4 regions of the Paenibacillus sp. Aloe-11 genome follow, and region 4 is predicted to be linked to each of the others. Evidence: riboswitches for the same ligand, from Rfam matches in the RefSeq annotation. Region 4 holds a riboswitch; each other region holds the start of a gene.
The links. Region 4 has a riboswitch for thiamine pyrophosphate ahead of WG8_RS02390 (ABC transporter substrate-binding protein). Riboswitches for the same ligand answer to the same signal wherever they lie in the genome.
Positions count from the first base shown of each region.

Region 1 (4,912 bases), on a different contig from region 4:
AAAGTCCGCATTAAAAACCTTAAAATTCGTTATTTTCAATGTTCCGATAAGGCTGCTGAATGTGCTACAATAAGGCTTTGAAAGAAAACAAATGATATATGAAATAATGACAGTCGGCATCGCCGATGACAATAAGGAGCCAAAAACAGCGTATGAGTTTATTGACTGTAGAAAATGTATCCCACAACTTTGGGGACCGCGCATTATTTAAAAATGTTTCCTTTCGGTTGCTTGCGGGGGAACGTGTAGGTTTGGTAGGAGCTAACGGTGTCGGTAAATCGACACTCATGAACATTTTGACCGGGAAATTGCTTAAGGATGAGGGTAAAGTGGAATGGACTCCACGTGTACGTTACGGTTATCTGGATCAGCACACCAAGCTGACACCGGGCAAAACAGTACGTGATGTATTGAAGGATGCTTTTCTTCCTTTGCTGGAATTGGAAAAGGAATTGATGCAGATTACGGATAAAATGGGGGATGCTTCTCCCGAAGAGCTGGAAGTGCTGCTGGAACAGATGGGTGAAATTCAGGAGCAGCTGGATATGGGGGATTTTTACCTCATTGATGTGAAGGTTGAAGAAATGGCGAACGGGCTGGGTCTCTCGGCCATCGGACTGGATCGGGATGTATCCGCGCTTAGCGGTGGACAACGGACTAAGGTGCTTCTGGCCAAGCTGCTGTTGGAAAAGCCAAACGTCCTCCTGCTGGATGAGCCAACCAACTATTTGGATGTTGAGCATATCGAATGGCTTACACGTTATTTGAAGGATTATCCTTATGCATTTATTCTTATTTCGCATGATACGGAGTTCATGAACCAGGTCGTTAATGTTATTTATCACCTTGAATTTGCCAAGATGACCCGCTATTCAGCAAATTATGAAAAGTTCCTTGAGATGGCGGATCTGAACAAAGCGCAGCATATTGATGCTTATGAGAAGCAACAGGAATATATTAAGAAACAGGAAGACTTTATTCAGCGCAACAAGGCGCGTGCATCCACATCAGGCCGGGCGAAGAGCCGTGAAAAGCAGCTTGATCGGATCGAACGTATTGATAAGCCCGAAGAAGCTGCCAAGCCAACCTTTCAATTTAAAGAAGCACGTGCGAGCGGGAAAACGGTATTTGAGGGAATTGATTTTGAAATTGGCTATACTCATGCCCTGTTGCCTAAAATGTCCATGACGATTGAACGTGGCGAAAAAATAGCAATTGTAGGCTGCAACGGTGTCGGTAAATCAACATTGCTCAAAACCATTCTGGGAAAAATACCGCCAATCAGCGGAAAAACCTATCAAGGCGATTTCTTGCAGCCGGCTTATTTTGAGCAGGAAGTAAAGGCGGGCAAAATCACACCGATTGACGATGTGTGGAATGAGTTCCCGCATTTGAACCAGCATGAAGTAAGAGCGCATTTGGCCCGTTGCGGATTGAAAAATGAGCATATCACACGTCCTCTGTCTGCGCTTAGTGGTGGTGAGCAGGCTAAAGTACGTCTGTGCAAATTGTTAATGCGGGAAAGCAACTGGGTTCTGTTTGACGAGCCTACCAATCACTTGGATGTTAAAGCAAAGGACGAGCTCAAACGTGCCCTGAAGGAATATAAAGGGACTATATTGCTTGTATCTCACGAACCGGATTTTTACGAGGATTGGGTAACCAAAACGTGGAATGTGGAAGAGTGGTCAAGTAAAGTCAACTAAAATCAAAAAATTCAGTTCTGTTATGCTTCACAAAAAGTGGGGGTTGCAGAATTAGAAAAATATGCTAAGCTATTTGTAGCTGATACAATATAATAGTCACACTAGGGGAGCCGCCCATGCGGCTGAGACGGAATAAATGGATTTCGGACCCTTTGCACCTGATCTGGGTTATGCCAGCGTAGGGAAGTGAGCGCCGTACAAGCAAGGTAACCGCATCATTACTTTTGTTTGTGCGTGGGACGATATACGTATACGGATTTGATTGTCCGTTCGATTATTGGACGTTCGTGAAACCACTTCCTCTGGGAAGTGGTTTTTTTGCGTTTCGTTTGGCTTTGCCTGTCGAACTTCCGTATACGGATTCACATATGTTCTCCTTTCATTATTGCTGGTACATGTGGCCGGCTCCGTATGTTATTTCGCGATATGGAGCTGCAACGATATAGGTTCAGCTTATACGATTATTTTATATCAATAGTTCATATTCTTAGTTCAATGTGAGGTGAAAACGAGATCGAATTACACGTGATTACGATGGAAAGTGGCTACCATGCAGATGTACCCCAAGTGGCGGCTGCTATTTATCCGTATGTTCATTATGTGCATGCACGCCTGAAGCAGAAGGGTGCCTCAGAATTGCTGGCTTTGATCCGCAGCATGGTGGAGCAGGGAGTTCCTCTCCAGCAAATTGCAGTCAATGACCGTGTAGATGTAGCTTTACTTACCTTGGCTGGAGCTGTCCAGCTACCGGCTAACGGCTTGCCTGTCAGGGATGTGAAAAGCCTGCTTCCAAAGGGAACACGCTGTGGCGTGTCTGTTCATTCCTTGGAAGAGGCGCAAATGGCCGAACAGGCTGGAGCAGACTATGTACTCTATGGTCATGTATATGTAACCCGCTGTAAGCCCGGTGTTGTGCCGCGGGGGATAGCTCAGCTTGAGCGTATATGCAGCTTATCTAACATTCCAGTGATTGCACTTGGCGGCATACAACCGCATCATATTCCGGAGCTTTATCATGCTGGAGCAAGCGGAATTGCAGTGATGTCCGGCATATGGGAAGCTGAGTCGCCCATCGCGGCTGCGATGGAATATAGACAATTGGTAGATCAGGTAGTCCGCAATCTGTAGCAGGGAACGAGAGTAGAAGTAATTCGAAAGCAGTATGGTCAGTGGAGAGGAGATATAACACATGCTAAAGATACACACAGAGGCTACAGTTATAGGACATGCTGAATGCTTGGTCATAGGTGGAGGTGTGATCGGCAGTTCCATTGCTTATCATGTGGCCAGGGAAGGGCGCAGTACGATTATCCTGGAGCGAATGATGCCGGGTGAGGGAGCCTCGGGGGCAGCGGTCGGAATGCTTGCGGCGGAGAGTGAAGAGTTCGCCGACCCTGAGTTTGAACAATTTGCTCGCACAAGTCGGGATGCATTCCCTGAGCTAGTTCGTGAGCTGGAGCGGTTGTCTGGTGTTTCGGTAGAATTTCGTACAGAAGGTTTTGTAACTCCTTTCCGTTCGGAAGCTGAGGGTGAAAGACGCTGGAAAGCTGCGAATACGCGCGAGGATACTCAGCCTGAGTGGTGGGATGCCGGGGAATTGACCAAGCGGATTTCGGGCATAGATCGTCAAGCGATTGGAGCTATATATCGATCGAAGGAGACACAACTCTTCCCCGTACAGCTGTGCCGTGCTTATACGGGAGCAGCTACAGTGTTGGGTGCAACAATATGGTCCGGTACCCATGCAGAGCAGTTGGTCGTACAGAATGGCCGGGTTTGCGGTGTAGTGACAGATAGCGGCTTTGTTTCCTGCAACCAGGTCATTATTGCCGGAGGCTTGGAGAGCATGAATTTGCTAGAGCAAGTGGGCTTTCATTACCCGCTTTATCCGGTCAAGGGTGAAGCAGTTGCCGTCTCCTTAAAGGATCACCCTTTGGAATATACCATTTATGCCGATGATGTTTACCTTGTGCCTAAGCAGAAGAACGAGCTTTGGATAGGGGCAACGAGCCTTCCGCATCACGATGACACAGAAGTGACTGTTGCAGGTTTGGAGGGGCTACTGGCACGTGCTTCTGCATGGCTGCCGCGCGTACGTGAAGCTTCTTTTGTACGCACTTGGGCAGGCTTGCGTCCGCAGGCGGCAGCGGGACGTCCTTTCATAGGGGCTGTTCCCGGTGTGGAAGGGGTATATGCTGCAGTCGGGCATTATCGCAACGGTGTCCTGTTGAGTGATGCTACCGGACGTGCGATGGCTGCTCTGCTTAAAGGGGCTAATGCGGCTGAACTTGGAATAAGCAAATTTTCTTCTGCACGTATCAAGGAGGAAAGCTTATGAAGCTGACGATTAACGGGCAGAGCATGAACTTTTCTAACCGGATCACTCATGTGGAACAATTGCTGCATGAGCTTGATTTAAAGGTGAAAACCGTTGTAGTGGAGCTGAATCGTCACATATTGACCCGTGAGGAACATGAGGAAGCGGTACTAAAGGACGGAGACAACCTGGAAATTGTACATTTTGTGGGAGGCGGTTGATTATGTTAACTATTGGAAAAGCATCTTTTACATCAAGGTTGTTGTTGGGAACAGGGAAATTTTCTGACCTAAGTATCCAATCCCAAGCTGTTGAGGCTGCTGAAAGCGAAATATTGACCTTTGCCGTGCGAAGATTAAATTTGGAGGAACGGGATAAGCAACATTTTCTGGATACGCTGGATTTGAGCAAGTATACACTTCTTCCCAATACGGCAGGGGCGACGACAGCGGAGGAGGCTGTTCGTATTGCAAAACTGGCAAGAGCCTCAGGTCTGTGCGATATGATTAAGGTGGAGGTCATTGGCGATGGCAAGACGTTATTGCCTGATCCCTTTGAAACGCTGAAAGCAAGCGAAAAGCTGCTGGATGAAGGCTTTATCGTGCTGCCCTACATATCGGATGATGTCATTCTGGCCAAGAGGCTGCAAGAGCTTGGCGTGCATGCCATTATGCCTGGAGCTTCACCGATTGGTACAGGACGCGGTCTGCTCAATCCGTTTGCATTGGAGTTAATTATTGAACAAGCAGAGATCCCGGTCATTGTCGATGCAGGTATTCGCTCGCCCGGTGACGCGGCAATGGCGATGCAGTTGGGAGCAGATGCTGTTCTGTTGAACACAGCCGTCTCGGGAGCGAAGGACCCTGTGAAAATGGCAGAGGCCATGAAG
Region 1 is NZ_JH601055.1:21,312-26,223, reverse strand. Features, by position in the region: gene WG8_RS12980 (ABC-F family ATP-binding cassette domain-containing protein) at 153-1,706, shown strand; TPP riboswitch at 1,800-1,908, shown strand; gene WG8_RS12975 (thiamine phosphate synthase) at 2,241-2,834, shown strand; gene thiO (glycine oxidase ThiO) at 2,896-4,044, shown strand; gene thiS (sulfur carrier protein ThiS) at 4,041-4,244, shown strand; gene WG8_RS12960 (thiazole synthase) at 4,247-4,912, shown strand, end outside.
Region 1: another riboswitch for thiamine pyrophosphate. It lies ahead of WG8_RS12975 (thiamine phosphate synthase); the one in region 4 lies ahead of WG8_RS02390 (ABC transporter substrate-binding protein).

Region 2 (4,912 bases), on a different contig from region 4:
TTAAACTGGTCACGCCAGCGGAACTCAAAGCGCGCCTTGGATAAGGCATCATCCCGTTGCTGCGCCCGTGGATGGCCTTTCGCCAGATCGGCAGCATGTGCCGCAATTTTGTAGGTAATGACTCCTTCACGTACATCATCCTTGTTCGGCAGGCCCAAATGCTCCTTCGGCGTAACGTAGCACAGCATGGACGTTCCGAACCAACCGATCATGGCTGCTCCGATGGCTGAGGTAATATGATCGTAGCCAGGCGCAATATCCGTCGTGAGCGGTCCCAAAGTATAAAAAGGAGCTTCCTTGCAAATTTCCATTTGTAAATCCACATTCTCCTTGATTTTGTGCATCGGAACATGCCCCGGACCTTCGATCATGACCTGGACGTCATGCTTCCACGCGATTTGCGTTAGCTCACCCAGCGTTTCCAGCTCTGCAAACTGTGCTTCATCATTCGCATCATAGATGCTGCCCGGACGCAGCCCATCCCCGAGGGAAAAGGCTACATCGTAAGCTTTCATGATTTCACATATTTCTTCAAAATGCGTGTACAAAAAGTTCTCCTGATGATGCGCAAGGCACCAGGCCGCCATAATCGACCCGCCCCGGGAGACAATTCCCGTCATTCTGTTCGCCGTCATCGGGATATAGCGCAGAAGCACGCCCGCATGAATTGTAAAATAGTCCACACCCTGCTCCGCCTGCTCAATCAGGGTATCGCGATACAACTCCCACGTCAGTGCCTCAGCTTGGCCGTTCACCTTTTCAAGCGCTTGATACAGCGGTACGGTTCCAATCGGCACAGGGGAATTCCGGATGATCCATTCACGCGTCGTATGGATATTACGGCCTGTGGACAGGTCCATGACCGTATCCGAGCCCCAGCGCACAGCCCAGGTCATCTTCTCCACTTCCTCCTCAATGGAGGACGTGACCGCAGAATTACCAATGTTCGCATTGATCTTCACGTGAAAATGACGCCCAATGACCATCGGCTCACTTTCCGGATGATTGATGTTGGAAGGCAAAATCGCCCGTCCCGCCGCCAGCTCCTGTCGCACAAACTCGGGCTCCACCCCTTCACGAATGGCCGCAAACTCCATCTCGGGCGTAATAATTCCCTTGCGAGCATAGTGCATTTGCGTCACCGTGCGCCCTTGTGAGGCACGAAGCGGACGATGGGTCACGCCGGGAAATTCCGCCGCTTCCCGTTTGGAGCCGGGCTTCAGCCCATTATCCTCCGGCTTAACCGTGCGTCCCTCATAAGCTTCGGCATCGCCCCGTTCCAGCACCCAGGCCCTCCGCAACGGGGGCAGCCCCCGGCGGATGTCCACCTGATAGGCTTCATCCGTCATCGGTCCGCTTGTGTCGTACACACGCAAGGGCTCATGATGCTCGGTGCCCTCCGGCGTATGTGTGGGGTGCAGCGCGATTTCACGCTCTGGCACGGCAATATCCGGCCGCGAGCCTTGAATATACACCTTGCGGCTCCCCGGAAAGGGTTTTACTCCGCCAGCTTGCTCTGCACTTGTCTTCACTTCAGTTTCTTCTGTTTCCGTCGGTTTCATTGTTCGTTCCTCCCGTTTCGATGAAATGACACACCGATCCGGAACCATTCCTAGGGTGGCTGATCTATGCAAAAAAGCCGGTTCCCCAGGGAACCGGCTAATCTAACGAAGAGCTATCCAAAAGTACGCACACAGAATAATATATTCCATGCGCCTTCTTAGGCAGCAGCTGCGTATACATTTCAATGGCCGATTACTTCCCTACGCTGGTATGATCCAGATCAGGTGCAAAGGGTCCGGAATCTTGCACGATTCCATCTCAGCCCGGCATTACAGGCTCCCCCAGTAACTGTGATACTTCGATTTGCATGAGGCGGAGATAACAGACATCCCGCCATCCTCATCAGATTACTTTAAAATTATTGCTTTGGCAACCCTTCTCTGGTCCTGTTACGGGAGCATAAGCCCCATTTCCTTCGCAGCCTCGATCAAAATCGGAGCAAAATCATGCAGCGTCTCAGGTGCAAGTCGGCTGACCGGACCGGATACAGACAAGGCCGCAGCGACCTGTCCCTTCCGGTTCACCACAGGCGCTGCCACAGCAGCTGCACCTGGCTCCCGTTCTTCATAGCTGGTTGCATACCCCTTCTCACGAATGTCCTGCAGCTGTGCTTTATAGACCTCCGGGTCTACCGAGGACGGCCATTCATCCCCTCTTAGCAGAGCTTCCAGCTCCTGCGGTGGCATAAAGGCCGCCAGCACCTTGCTGGAAGCCCCCACAGCCAGCGGCATGCGCGCACCCACAGGCGCAACGCGGCGGATGGGCTGGTTGCTTTGAACGGCCTGAATGCGAATACGCATGCTGCCGTCCCGCAAGTATAAGCTGACCGTCTCACCCAGACGGTCACGCAACCCTTCCATCGCAGGCTGCAGCAGCACTGCCGGCTCGTCGCTTTGTGACAAATGGGTGGACAGCTCCCATATGCGGAAGCCGAGCCGGTATTTTTCGGTTGCGGAATTTCGAACGACAAAGCCACGATCCTCAAGCGTTGTCAGCAGCCGATGAACCGTGCTTTTATGTAGCCCAATTTTGGAGGCAATCTCCGTCAGACCAAGATCCGAGTCTGCGGTAAAACACAGCAATATATCAAGTGCACGCTCCACAGCGCGAACGGTTAATTTACGGTCTTCCATCGTGAACCGCTCCCCTTGTATCCATTTTCGTTTCACACCATGAAACATGGTTACATAAATTATATAGAATACTCGCGGCTACTGTAAACCGATGTTTTTGTGACAGCTATATTACAGAAAAAGAACAAACATCGACAATTCTTTGCATCATTTTTACTTTTCCGGTGCAGGCGTTGACTTTGGATAATCACCATCATACGATAATAGGTATCAATGTGGACATACACTATCATTTTCAAGTGAATTTGTACCTAAATTCCATAGCATGAAGCTCAATTTTTTATAAGGAGGCTCTTACATGATTTCGACATCCCAGCGCAGCTCTCAGCTACAACCCGCTGTTCAGGAGCCGTCCATCCCACTGATTAATCCCCGTATGCTGCGGTTCAAGCACATTGTGATTGCGCTGCTGCTATCGGTCGTATTTTTTCTGTTGTTTTGTTTTATCGCTCTACACGCCTACATTGCATGGGTTCTCACCAATCCGACGGTAGCACCGCTGTACTCCAACCCGATGCAGGCGAAGGGAATGGCCTATGAGGAAGTCAGCTTCCCCGCCAAGGACGGCAGCCGCATGGTGCAAGGCTGGTATATCCCGGCGGATCAATCGCGGAAAACGATTATTTTCAGCCATGGATATGGGGCCAACCGCGAAGAAAGCTGGATTCCCATGTATGATCTGGCGCATTATGCCCATAGTCTGAACTTTAATGTGGTTATGTTCGACTACGGTTTCGCGTCCCAAAACAGCAAGGCGGTCGCGACCGGAGGCAAAGCGGAATCCCAGCAGCTTCTAGGGGCGATCCAGCTTGCGAAGCAACGCGGCTCGTCGGAGATTATCGTATGGGGCTTCTCGATGGGGGCAGGAACCGCCCTGCAGGCAGGTTTGCAAACCAAGGATGTGGACGCAATGATTTTGGACAGCACCTTCCTGCTGGAGCCGGATACGCTGTACCATAACATTCATAATCAAATTGATTTGCCACGCCATCCGTCTTTGGAAATTCTGGAGTTGCTGTTTCCAGTTTTGAACGGCACCAGCCTGCATCAGATTCCATATCAGGAGGTCAAAAAGGAAAACTATCCGTTCCCGATCATGTTTGCCAGCGTGTGGATTGTCAAAAACGGACTGCATGAGTTAATTTTCAGAGAGCATCCGCGTGAATACTTGCGGCGGGGATCGACGTTTTTGAGCAGCGTACAGGAGCTGGAGAACAAAAAAACTATCGCTAATGCGAAATAAGCAAACGGCTGCCAAGTAATAAATGAATTTTTTAAGCTATATTATCCACAGCTTGAGGACGCTAATGCGAAATAAGCAAACGGCTGCCAAGTAATAAATGAATTTTTTAAGCTATATTATCCACAGCTTGAGGAAGCCCGATTATGGACATTTAACTCGTGTCAAGTCAGGCTTCTTTTTTTGCGTCCTAATGGCAATTTATCATTCTGTATGACATGTGTATCTGATGGAGGGAGTTTGTAGACATATTCCCGACAAGACGGCGAATATACTGGGTACGTATGCATCCGGGGCAGATTCTTTCTCCAACCCGGGTAGCCATAGTGGGATACGGGAGGTAAAAGAACAATGCTGAGTACTTATGGGTCTTTTCTGCCCTTGCGCGTGCTGGAGGAAATCCGGCATTGGAAGCAGCAGGAAAGTTGGCATGTGGAAGTGATTAAATCCGCTACTGAGGGGCTTGAGCCTGCATATGTGCAGCTGCTCGATGATTGGCGAACCGTATTTGAACAGACCGAACGGGCTGCTGTAGAACTGCTTGAAGAGCAGCGGAGCGCCCTCGATCCGGCAGCTCAGGCGTGGCAGGACCCAGAAGCGCAGAAATCGGCTGCTCCAGAAGCACACACACACGAACTGGCTGAACATTCAGGACAGCCGAGAGAATGGGGTGAGGCGTCGTCATCTGGAAAGGTGTCATTGCCAGAGACTGTCTCGCAAGATCTACATCGCCGGCTGGACGGATTGCTGCAAACTGCAAACCGTCAGTCACAGGAATATGTTCGCCAGCTTGGCCTGCTGGGCGAGCACAGTCTTGCATTACGACAGCAGCCCAGATCCGCCGGAATTGTGCTGCACGCGGCCCATGAAAGCCAATATTTCCTGATCTCGACCACCCCCTTTCAAGAGCCTGGCTCCATCGAACGGGCTACCGGATTGTATCATGTGGCAGTAGAGGGTGAGCACTACCCTGAGG
Region 2 is NZ_JH601045.1:101,691-106,602, reverse strand. Features, by position in the region: gene thiC (phosphomethylpyrimidine synthase ThiC) at 1-1,562, opposite strand, end outside; TPP riboswitch at 1,744-1,856, opposite strand; gene WG8_RS03820 (IclR family transcriptional regulator) at 1,953-2,696, opposite strand; gene WG8_RS03815 (alpha/beta hydrolase) at 2,995-3,939, shown strand; partial or broken gene WG8_RS29295 (Fe-Mn family superoxide dismutase) at 4,288-4,912, shown strand, end outside.
Region 2: another riboswitch for thiamine pyrophosphate. It lies ahead of thiC (phosphomethylpyrimidine synthase ThiC); the one in region 4 lies ahead of WG8_RS02390 (ABC transporter substrate-binding protein).

Region 3 (4,912 bases), on a different contig from region 4:
TTTTCGTCATGAATAACCCTAATGAACAATTATTAATACGAAGAGAAAGAAGGGTGTTTGATGGAAGCATTTTATGTCAATCGGGACGGCTCATTATCCACTTCATTACGGGGGAAGGATGTGCTAGCGAACCCCCTTTTGAACAAAGGTGTCGCTTTTACAGAAGAAGAACGCAAAGAGCTGGGGCTGGAAGGAATCCTTCCTCCAACCGTCCTTTCACTGGAAAAACAGAGCGTACGGGCGTATCAGCAGTTTTTGGCACAGCCCACCATGCTGCGTAAAAATGCTTCGCTCAATGACCTTCACAATCGAAATGTCGTACTCTACTATCGCCTGCTAACCGACCATTTGAGTGAAATGCTGCCTGTGGTCTACACACCTACGGTAGGAACCGCCATTCAAGAATATAGTCACGAGTACAACCGTCCCGGAGGCGTATATTTGTCGATAGATGACCCGAACGGCATTGGACAAGCGTTTTATAATTCCGGTTTGAACGGAGAAGATGTGGATCTGATCGTCGTAACGGATTCCGAAAGTATTTTGGGCATCGGTGACTGGGGTGTCGGGGGAATTAACATCGCTATTGGCAAGCTTGCTGTGTACACAGCTGCGGCAGGCATTCATCCCGGGCGGGTACTGCCGATTGTACTGGATGTGGGCACGAATAATGAAAAGCTGCTGAATGATCCGCTGTACATCGGAAACCGCCATAAGCGGGTTCGCGGAGAAGCCTACAACCAGTTTATTGATACTTTTATCCACAAAACGTTAACACAATTTCCGAAGGCGCTTCTGCATTGGGAAGATGTAGGCAGCGTGAACGCACGCCATATTATAGGCAAATACGGTCAAAGCATTCTCACCTTTAACGATGACATTCAAGGCACAGGAGCGGTAACCCTGGCTGCGATTCTTTCGGCGGTAGGTGTCACCAAGATTCCGCTGCGTGAGCAAAAAGTACTTGTCTTCGGTCCGGGAGCAGCAGGAATCGGCAACGCTGACCAAATTCGGGGAGCCATGATCGCGGATGGCCTTTCGGAGGAGGATTCATTCAAGCCATTTTGGGCTTTTGATTACCGCGGGCTGTTAACGGACGATATGGAAGATGTCCTGGATTATCAGAAGCCGTATGTACGTAAAAAAGAAGAAGTCAGCTCATGGACACGGTCTGATGACGGAAAAATACCGCTGCTTGAGGTTATCCGTCAGGTGAAGCCTACTCTATTGATCGGAACGTCTGGTGTAGCGGGTGCCTTTTCAGAAGAGATTATTAAGGAAATGGCCGAGCATGTAGAACGCCCGATCATCATGCCCATGTCCAATCCTACAAACCTTGCCGAAGCGGTACCCGAGGATTTGATACGGTGGACCGACGGCCAAGCATTGATCGCTACCGGAAGTCCCTTTGAGCCCGTCACCTATAACGGTACGAAATTTGAGATTGGACAGGCGAACAATGCCTTTGTTTTCCCGGGACTTGGCCTGGGCGCGATTGTGGTCAAAGCTAAAAGGATCACCCCTGCCATGTTTTCAGCCGCAGCAGAAGCCGTTGCCAATGGCGTAGATTCGAATGAACCTGGCGGTGCGCTGCTGCCCCATATCCGAAAATTACGTGATGTCTCGTTCGCGGTGGCGGTGGCGGTGGCGAAGGCCGCGATTCAGGATCAGGTAGCTCAGGCACACATTTCAAATGTTGAGCAAGCCATTCGGGATGCGATGTGGAAACCGGAATATGTGAAGGTCAAAGCCGTGGAAAGTGCAATCCATCACCCTCACTAATGCTTCAATTAGGGACGGGAATGCCTGTTCAGACAGGCAGGATACGTCAGTTCAAGCAAGGAGAATCGAACTATGAGTGTCGGACATATCCTTTATATTTTGGTGCCGATTTTTTTCGTTATTATTTTGGGATGGTTAGCGGGGCATAACAAAAGCTTCGATGCCTCTTCCTCCAAAGCCCTGAATGCGCTCGTTACCAGATTTGCGCTGCCTGCGCATCTATTCATCGGCATTACAACAACGAACAGAAGAGCGCTCATTGAGCAATGGACATTTCTGCTGGCTCTGTTCATTGGCATTGTCGGCTTTTTTGTCGCTCTCCTTCTGCTGTCCCGCTTTGCGAGGAAGCAGTCGATGAAGGATGCCGCCATGTTCGCTTTGAACTCGGCACAGCCGACCTTTGCTTTTATGGGTATTCCCGTGCTCGGAGCCATCTACGGCTCCTCAGCCGTGGCCATTCCGATTGCACTTACCGGAATCGTAGTCAATGCCGTCCTTGACCCGGCGGCTACCATTATAGCTACCGTAGCCAGCCGGAATTCAGACAAGGAACGGAATGGTCCCCTCGGAAGGCTGATCTGGGACTCCATTCTTCACGGCTTAAAGGAACCGCTGGCGTTGGTGCCGCTGGTTGGTGTGATTTTGACCTTATTTGGCTTCCAATCACCAGATTTGTTAAGCAAATCGCTTAATCAAATCGGAGACATTACGTCCGGGGCTGCCTTATTCGCGGTCGGTGTGACCATTGGCGTACGCAACATTAGTTTTAGCGTAAGTGCCTTTGCCATCGCACTGTTAAAAACCATCGTGCAGCCTTTATTAATGCTGCTGATTGCCTATCTGTGCGGTCTGTCGTCTGCCGATACCGTTAAGGCGGTTCTGCTCGTTTCCTTCCCGGGTTCAGCAGTCGCTGCTATGATCGCTACCCGTTTTGAAAGTCTGGAATCAGAAACAGCCTCCTCCTTTGTCATCAGTGCTGTCATATCTCTCGTTACACTTCCTGTGCTGATTTCGCTATTGATGTAACCAGGTCAAGCACAAACAGCCTCAGAACGAATGGATAACGGTTTGACATAATGTATGAACGAATGTACAGTAATAGTCAAAAGAATAGGAAGTCCACTAGGGGAGCCGCTTATGGCTGAGACAAGAACGTATCTTGGACCCTTTGAACCTGATCTAGTTCGTACTAGCGTAGGAAAGTGGAGCCTTCGTATATAAGGTCCCTTGCTTTTTGCGCATGGACCTATGATGAAGCCGCTCCAGTTTTCGGGGCGGCTTTTTAGCGTTGTTCCGGAACTGTATTCTTACGGGACTTCCTGCTCTTCATTTTGGTGGAGGTGGGGAAATGAGCTTTACACAAGAGCTCCGTCGGCAGGCGGATAGCATTTTTCAAGCGATTTTTGAGCATCCCTTTGTGAGAGGTATTGCTAAAGGGAGTTTGACAAGGGAACAGCTGATTCACTATGTAAAACAGGACTTTGAATATTTGAACGCCTACATACGGATATACGGCATCGCGATCTCCAAATGCACGAGCCGGGAGGACATGGCTGTATTTAATGAACAGATCTCTTTTATCCTCCGCAGCGAGGTTCATCCCCATCAAAATTTCTGTGCTGTCGCAGGTGTGACCTATGAAGAGTTGCAGGGGTATCCGCTCGCTCCGTCGGCTCATCATTATATCCGTCACATGCTGACGGTCGCACATGAAGGCAGTCTGGGCGAGCTCATGGCCGTGCTGCTGCCGTGTCCATGGACGTATCTGGAGATTGGTCGCAGGCTGCTGGATGAGGTAAAGCCCGACGAGTCCCACCCTTTCTATGAATGGATTTGTTTCTATGGAAACCAGGTTGAAGATGTAACCGCCAAATATCAAGCCCGTGTGGATGCTTGGGCGGAAAGTGCAACGGCTGCCGAACGGGAACGGATGATTGAGCATTTTATGCTAAGCTGCCAGCTGGAATATATGTTCTGGGATATGGCTTATAAGCAGGAAGAATGGCCGATCCAGACCCCTTTTACATCGGTCTACAAGCCTTGTCGCAAATTGAAAATCTAATATATGAGAGAGGATCATCGATATGCTGAAATGGGAAAAGGATTGTTCGGAGCTTCTGACAAAGGTACACAGCAGCAACCCCCTCGTTCACAATATGACCAATGTGGTGGTCACCAACTTTACAGCCAACGGCCTATATGCGCTGGGAGCTTCCCCGGTGATGGCTTATGCCCCCGAGGAAGTTGCGGATATGGCCAAAATAGCAGGTGCCGTCGTCTTAAACATCGGTACGCTGAACCGCGAGCTGATCGATGCCATGATCATTGCCGGACAATCGGCGAATGCACATGGCGTTCCGGTTCTGCTCGATCCGGTCGGTGCGGGAGCGACTCGCTTTAGAACCGAATCGGCACTGCGAATCCTGAGTGAAGTCAACATCTCAATGGTGCGGGGCAATGCGGCCGAAGTCGCCCATCTTATCGGAGAAGCCCGCGAGATTAAAGGCGTCGATGCTGGTGGCAGCCCGAGCAGCAGTCATGTCGAGCTGGCAGTTCGAGCTGCGCGGGCGCTCAATACCATCGTTGTCATCACTGGAAAAGAGGACGTCATCACCGATGGGGTCGAAGTACGAGTGATTAACGGCGGAGACGCGCTGCTTACGAAGGTAACCGGAGCAGGCTGCCTGCTGACCTCTGTGTTGGGCGCTTTTGCCGCCGTTGAGCCTAATTTGCTGCTCGCAGGAACAGCAGGCTTGGCATTTTACGGTGCAGCCGCTTCCCGAGCCGCCGCGCGTACAGCAGATCAGGGACCCGGCAGCTTCCAGATTGCCTTTCTCGATGAGCTTGCCAAGCTGCATACGGGCTCGCTGGAGGGGCATGTATCGATTCGTGAAGCTGGAACAACCACAGCAGGTGGTACGCGATGACAGACGTTCGTGTAGCTAGAGCACTGACGATTGCCGGTTCGGACAGCGGTGGCGGGGCCGGAATTCAGGCCGATCTCAAAACCTTCCAGGAGCTTGGCGTATACGGCATGTCGGCGATTACGGCAGTTACCGTACAGAACACCTTGGGGGTTCACGGAGTATATCCACTGCAACAAGAGGCGGCAGCGGAGCAAATCGAGGCT
Region 3 is NZ_JH601059.1:95,020-99,931, forward strand. Features, by position in the region: gene WG8_RS18575 (NAD-dependent malic enzyme) at 61-1,782, shown strand; gene WG8_RS18580 (AEC family transporter) at 1,855-2,808, shown strand; TPP riboswitch at 2,897-3,000, shown strand; gene tenA (thiaminase II) at 3,131-3,844, shown strand; gene thiM (hydroxyethylthiazole kinase) at 3,867-4,709, shown strand; gene thiD (bifunctional hydroxymethylpyrimidine kinase/phosphomethylpyrimidine kinase) at 4,706-4,912, shown strand, end outside.
Region 3: another riboswitch for thiamine pyrophosphate. It lies ahead of tenA (thiaminase II); the one in region 4 lies ahead of WG8_RS02390 (ABC transporter substrate-binding protein).

Region 4 (4,912 bases):
TGCGATTTTGATCTGTGAAATGATGCTGGGGCTGCCGGCTTCCGTCAATGCCACGTGCATTTCTTTAACCACGTTCAGCAACTCGTCCAGTTCACCCTCCATGGTCGTCTCCAATGGATTCACCTGATGCTTGACACCGGAACGTTGAATGACCTCAATCGCCTTATCTACATAAGGATAAGAGTCCTCGTTATTAGGAGTTTTAGGAATCACTTGAATACTGAGCAAAGTGTTAGCCATGCGAATTCACCTGTCCTTTATGTGAAGTGTTTTAGAGAAAATAGGGTGGTTTAAGACCGCTTCGCGTTTCATTTGATCTTACGATATCTGTTGCCCGCCTTAAAAGCACCCTATTTTTAAAGCTAGGTTGTGAGGCATTTTAACATACAAGCGCTCCTACTTGGCGCTTAGATAAGATGAACTTAAGAATAAACCAAGTGGAACGAGAACGAAGTGGGCGGAATGGTGCTGTACAAGCGAAGCGGTCGCTTTAAAAGCTTTCCGTAGGAAAGCTCGCTTCGGAAGCATCACCTCCCCAGATTTCTACCCTGCTGAGGCTTTATTCGAGAAATCCGGGGGCGGTGGCGATGGGAAGCACCATCCGACTGCGTAGTGGCACAAAGGCTACTTCAAGTTCGATTTACAAGATCAACGCTTTGGCAAAAAGTCGTTTGTGAAGGCTTTGTCGACTTCCAAAGGCTTGCTGAGCAGCTTGCGTTCGTACATCCAGTCTGAATAGTTTTGCCATACCTCTGCTTTTTGCACACCCCATTGCGCAGCATCATCCTGATAACGCGGGCTTAGCCATTTTTGGCTGGCCAGTACCAGCTTTTTGTCCAGCTCCGGTACGGCTTTGCTTAGGATATCCGCGGATTCTTCAGGATGAGCAATGGTGTATTCATAGCCTTGGGCGGTGGCGTCCATGAACGCTTTGACCAGCTCTGGATCATTCTTAATCGTCTGTTCATTGCTCACAATCACAGGCGTATAGTAATCAAGGCTTTTGGAATAATCTTTTACATACAGCATATCCAGGGGCTCACCTCGAAGTTGAGCCTCGATCCCGGTCCATGCGTAGAAAATCCAGGCAAAGTCGATATCCCGCTTCACGGCTGTAAAATAGTCGGCATTGCCCATATTCATAATCTTCACTTTGCTCACATCGGCCTTGTCTGAATCCATGATGGATTTCATGACCGCTTCTTCTACGGGTGAACCCCAGCCGCCGTATTTCTTTCCTTCAAAATCTTTGGGGCTTTTAATGCCGCGGTCTACCGGGGCTGCGAAGCCTGAGGTATTATGCTGAATAACCGCAGCGATAGATACGAGTGGTACGCCTTGCGTACGAGCCTGAGTGACGCCCTCTTGATAGCTGATCCCAAAAGGTGCCGCATTCGAAGCAACCATTTGATCGGCTCCGCCTGAACCAGGTTGGACAATTTGGACATTCAAGCCCGCTTTTTCGTAAAATCCTTTATCCTTGGCGACATAGAGTCCTGTATGATTCGTATTTGGTGTCCAGTCAAGTACAACTTTAACATCCTTAAGCCCCTTTGCCGGAGTGGAAGCTGGAGCGTTGGTAGCAGGTGCCGCCTCCTGGGTTGTAGAGGGGGAGCCTCCGCCGCAGGCGGTCAGTGTCAGGGCCATGAGCCACAGACTAATCAGTCCCAGGCTTAACATTTTCATGCGCTTCATCGTTGTGTTCTCTCCTTTTAATTACCCGTCATCCGTCGAATCAGACAGCCTATGTTCCCATTTCATAAAAATAACATCTGCCGGACTCTCTCTTTCCAACAACTTAATCCTCAACAAAAAAAGCGCCCCGAGGTTCCGGGACGCTTGCGCTTGTATATACCAAAGTAAGGGATGGACCTATGTAAAAAAAGGCACATCTTAGCTTAAGCATTCCTACGCTGGCATTACCCAGATCAGGTTGTAAGGGTCAGTGTCTTGGGACACACTCTCAGCCGGCCGATTCCAGCACCCCTGGCATTGTATGGTTTAATGGGTTTGTTTATTCGGGTTTACTACGACGATTATATGCCTTGAAGGCGGAGCTGTCCAGCATGGAGGAAGAGATGACGGTTCATTTGCGAGAAAATTAATTATTTTTTTATAAATAACTTTGGTCAAATGACTACTCTTTTGTCTGGCGTTGGATTAAAATAGGAATGGTGGGTTCGAAACTTACATATATGTGCAAAAGTATGTATATGAGCCATACACCTTAATAAGGAGGGGTATATTTTGTTATTTCGTAAAAATTGGTTTAAAGGGTTTACAGCAGCGGTTGTAGCTTGCAGCATGCTGGTGTTTACAGCTGCTCCGTCCTGGGCTGCCACCGATTCTCGGGACAGCGCCACAGTGAATTTGCGGATCATGGAAACAACGGATATTCACACGACGTTGATGAACTACGATTATTATGCAGATAAGGAAACCAACGAATATGGCTTGATTAACACTGCCGGACTGATCCAGCAGGCGCGTAGTGAAACAAGAAACAGCATGCTGTTCGATAACGGTGATTTGTTGCAGGGCAATCCATTAGGCGATTATATGGCCAGAAACAAAACCTTTTTGCAAGAAGGCGGTGTCCATCCGGTCTACAAGATGATGAACTTGATGGGCTATGATGCGGCTACTGTGGGCAACCACGAATTTAACTATGGTCTCGACTTTTTGGAGAAATCGCTTAAGGGAGCCGAATTCCCTTACGTAAATGCGAACGTTTACTATGACAACGGGGGCCAGGGTACTAAAAATTATTTCACCCCTTATCAGATTCTCAATAAAACGGTAACGGACGAGAAGGGCCAAGAGCACACGCTCAGAGTGGGTGTAATCGGTCTGGTAACTCCTCAAATTATGCAGTGGGATAAAGCCAATTTGCAGGGTAAGGTCGTTACGAAGGATATTGTGGAAACGGCGAAAAAGTTCATTCCTCAAATGAAGTTGGAAGGTGCCGACATTATTGTCGTACTTGCACACACGGGTTATGAGGATGTGCCGCAAACACCAATGATGGAGAATGCCGTTAAATATTTGAGCCAGGTGGACGGAATCAACGCTATTCTGTTTGGGCATGCTCATAAATCTTTCCCCGGCCCTGATTTTAAAGGAATGAGCGGTGTAGATCTGGATAAAGGAACCATTAATGGCGTACCGGCTGTAGAAGCTTCCTCTTGGGGCAAGGAACTGGGTATTATTGACCTGAGTCTGGAAAAGAAAAAAGATGTGTGGAGCGTGACTAATTCTCAGTCAGAAGTGCGTCCAGTTGTGAATACCCAAACTCAGGCTGTGAAGACGAACCCTGAGTTTAAACTGGTAGATGCGGTCAAGGAAGAGCATAAAGGAACGCTGGATTATGTTCGTCAACCGGTTGGAACCACAACCGCACCGATTACCAGTTATTTTGCATTGGTTCAGGATGACCCATCTATTCAGATTGTGACGAATGCACAAAAATGGTACGTACAAAACCATCTGAAAGGGACCGAATACGAAAATCTTCCCGTATTGTCGGCTGGCGCTCCATTCAAGGCCGGTGGTCGCAACGGTGCCGAGTATTACACGAACATTCCGCAAGGTACGATTGCGATTAAAAACGTATCCGATCTGTATGTATACCCGAACACGGTTCATGCTGTAGAAGTAACCGGTGCTGAAATCCAGGAATGGCTGGAGTGGTCTGCGGGTCAGTTCAACCGCATCGATCCAAGCAAAACAGAGGAACAAGCACTGATCAATAAAGATTTCCCAACCTACAATTTTGATGTCATTGACGGTGTGACTTACCAAATCGATGTAACTCAGCCTGCACGCTATGATGCCAAGGGAAACATGATTGATTCTTCGGCTCATCGTATCAAGGATTTGCAATACAATGGGAAGGCAATTGATCCTGCACAGAAATTTATCGTAGCGACCAATAACTACCGTGCGTCCTCGTCCAAACTGGCGAATCCGGATGGCAAGCGCATTGTGATGGCAGCGCCGGATGAAAACCGTCAAGTCATTATTGATTATATCCGTACGAACGGAACGATTAATCCGTCAGCGGATGGCAACTGGTCTATTGCTCCTTTTGGTCAGGCTAAGGTTACCTTCGAGTCCTCTCCTGATGCCAAGGATGTGCTGGCTGGAAATCAGCAAATTGCTTACTTGGACAGCGCGGCAGACGGTTTTGCCAAATACAGCTTAAAAGCTGGCGCGAAGCCTAATACAGCCAATACTCCTGCAAAGGAAGCTGCAGTCCCTGCGAAAGCAACGGCGAAGCCGGCTGTTAAAACAACCAAGCCTGCAGCTGCTAAACCAGCTAAAACAACCAAGCCCAAGGCTTCCAAGTAAGTTTGCCTTTCCAGTTCCAGATTTAATCAGAGCTAAGCAGCAAGTCTCTATTCAGGAGACTTGCTGTTTTTTTTTGCCTTTTATGAAAAATAATATTGAAATTGAAAATTGGTGCAAAAGACTTTGTTTTTTGTCGGATATACACTTAAGTCCTAAGTTTCGACTGGTGTAGACCTTGTTTTTCTTGATTTTATAGTACTTTTGTTCTAGTTATTTGTGATATAATGGTGAAAAAACCGGAAAATTGTTCCCAGGGAGGACCATTATGACATGCAGCAGTTGCAGCATCATATTACCTATTAGAGATCAAGGATTGCTGAAGATCAGGCACCCCAGGGTGTCGCTTAATCTGGCATTAGATGGCTTGGGTATACTACCGCAACAATGCTGCGAGGACGGAATAGTGTTTAAGTATGACAGCCATTCAGAGCTGAAGCAGCTGGTTAACGGACTGGCTCGTCTTCCCCAGGAATGGCTCCTACATATGGAGGCTGTGGCGATCGGACTGAATCATGTGGAAGGATATGAGGACTGGCTTCTATTTAGCCAATTGCAAGCCAGA
Region 4 is NZ_JH601043.1:48,965-53,876, forward strand. Features, by position in the region: gene WG8_RS02385 (thiamine-binding protein) at 1-240, opposite strand, end outside; gene WG8_RS02390 (ABC transporter substrate-binding protein) at 649-1,695, opposite strand; TPP riboswitch at 1,889-1,998, opposite strand; gene WG8_RS02395 (bifunctional 2',3'-cyclic-nucleotide 2'-phosphodiesterase/3'-nucleotidase) at 2,248-4,350, shown strand; gene WG8_RS02400 (EAL domain-containing protein) at 4,616-4,912, shown strand, end outside.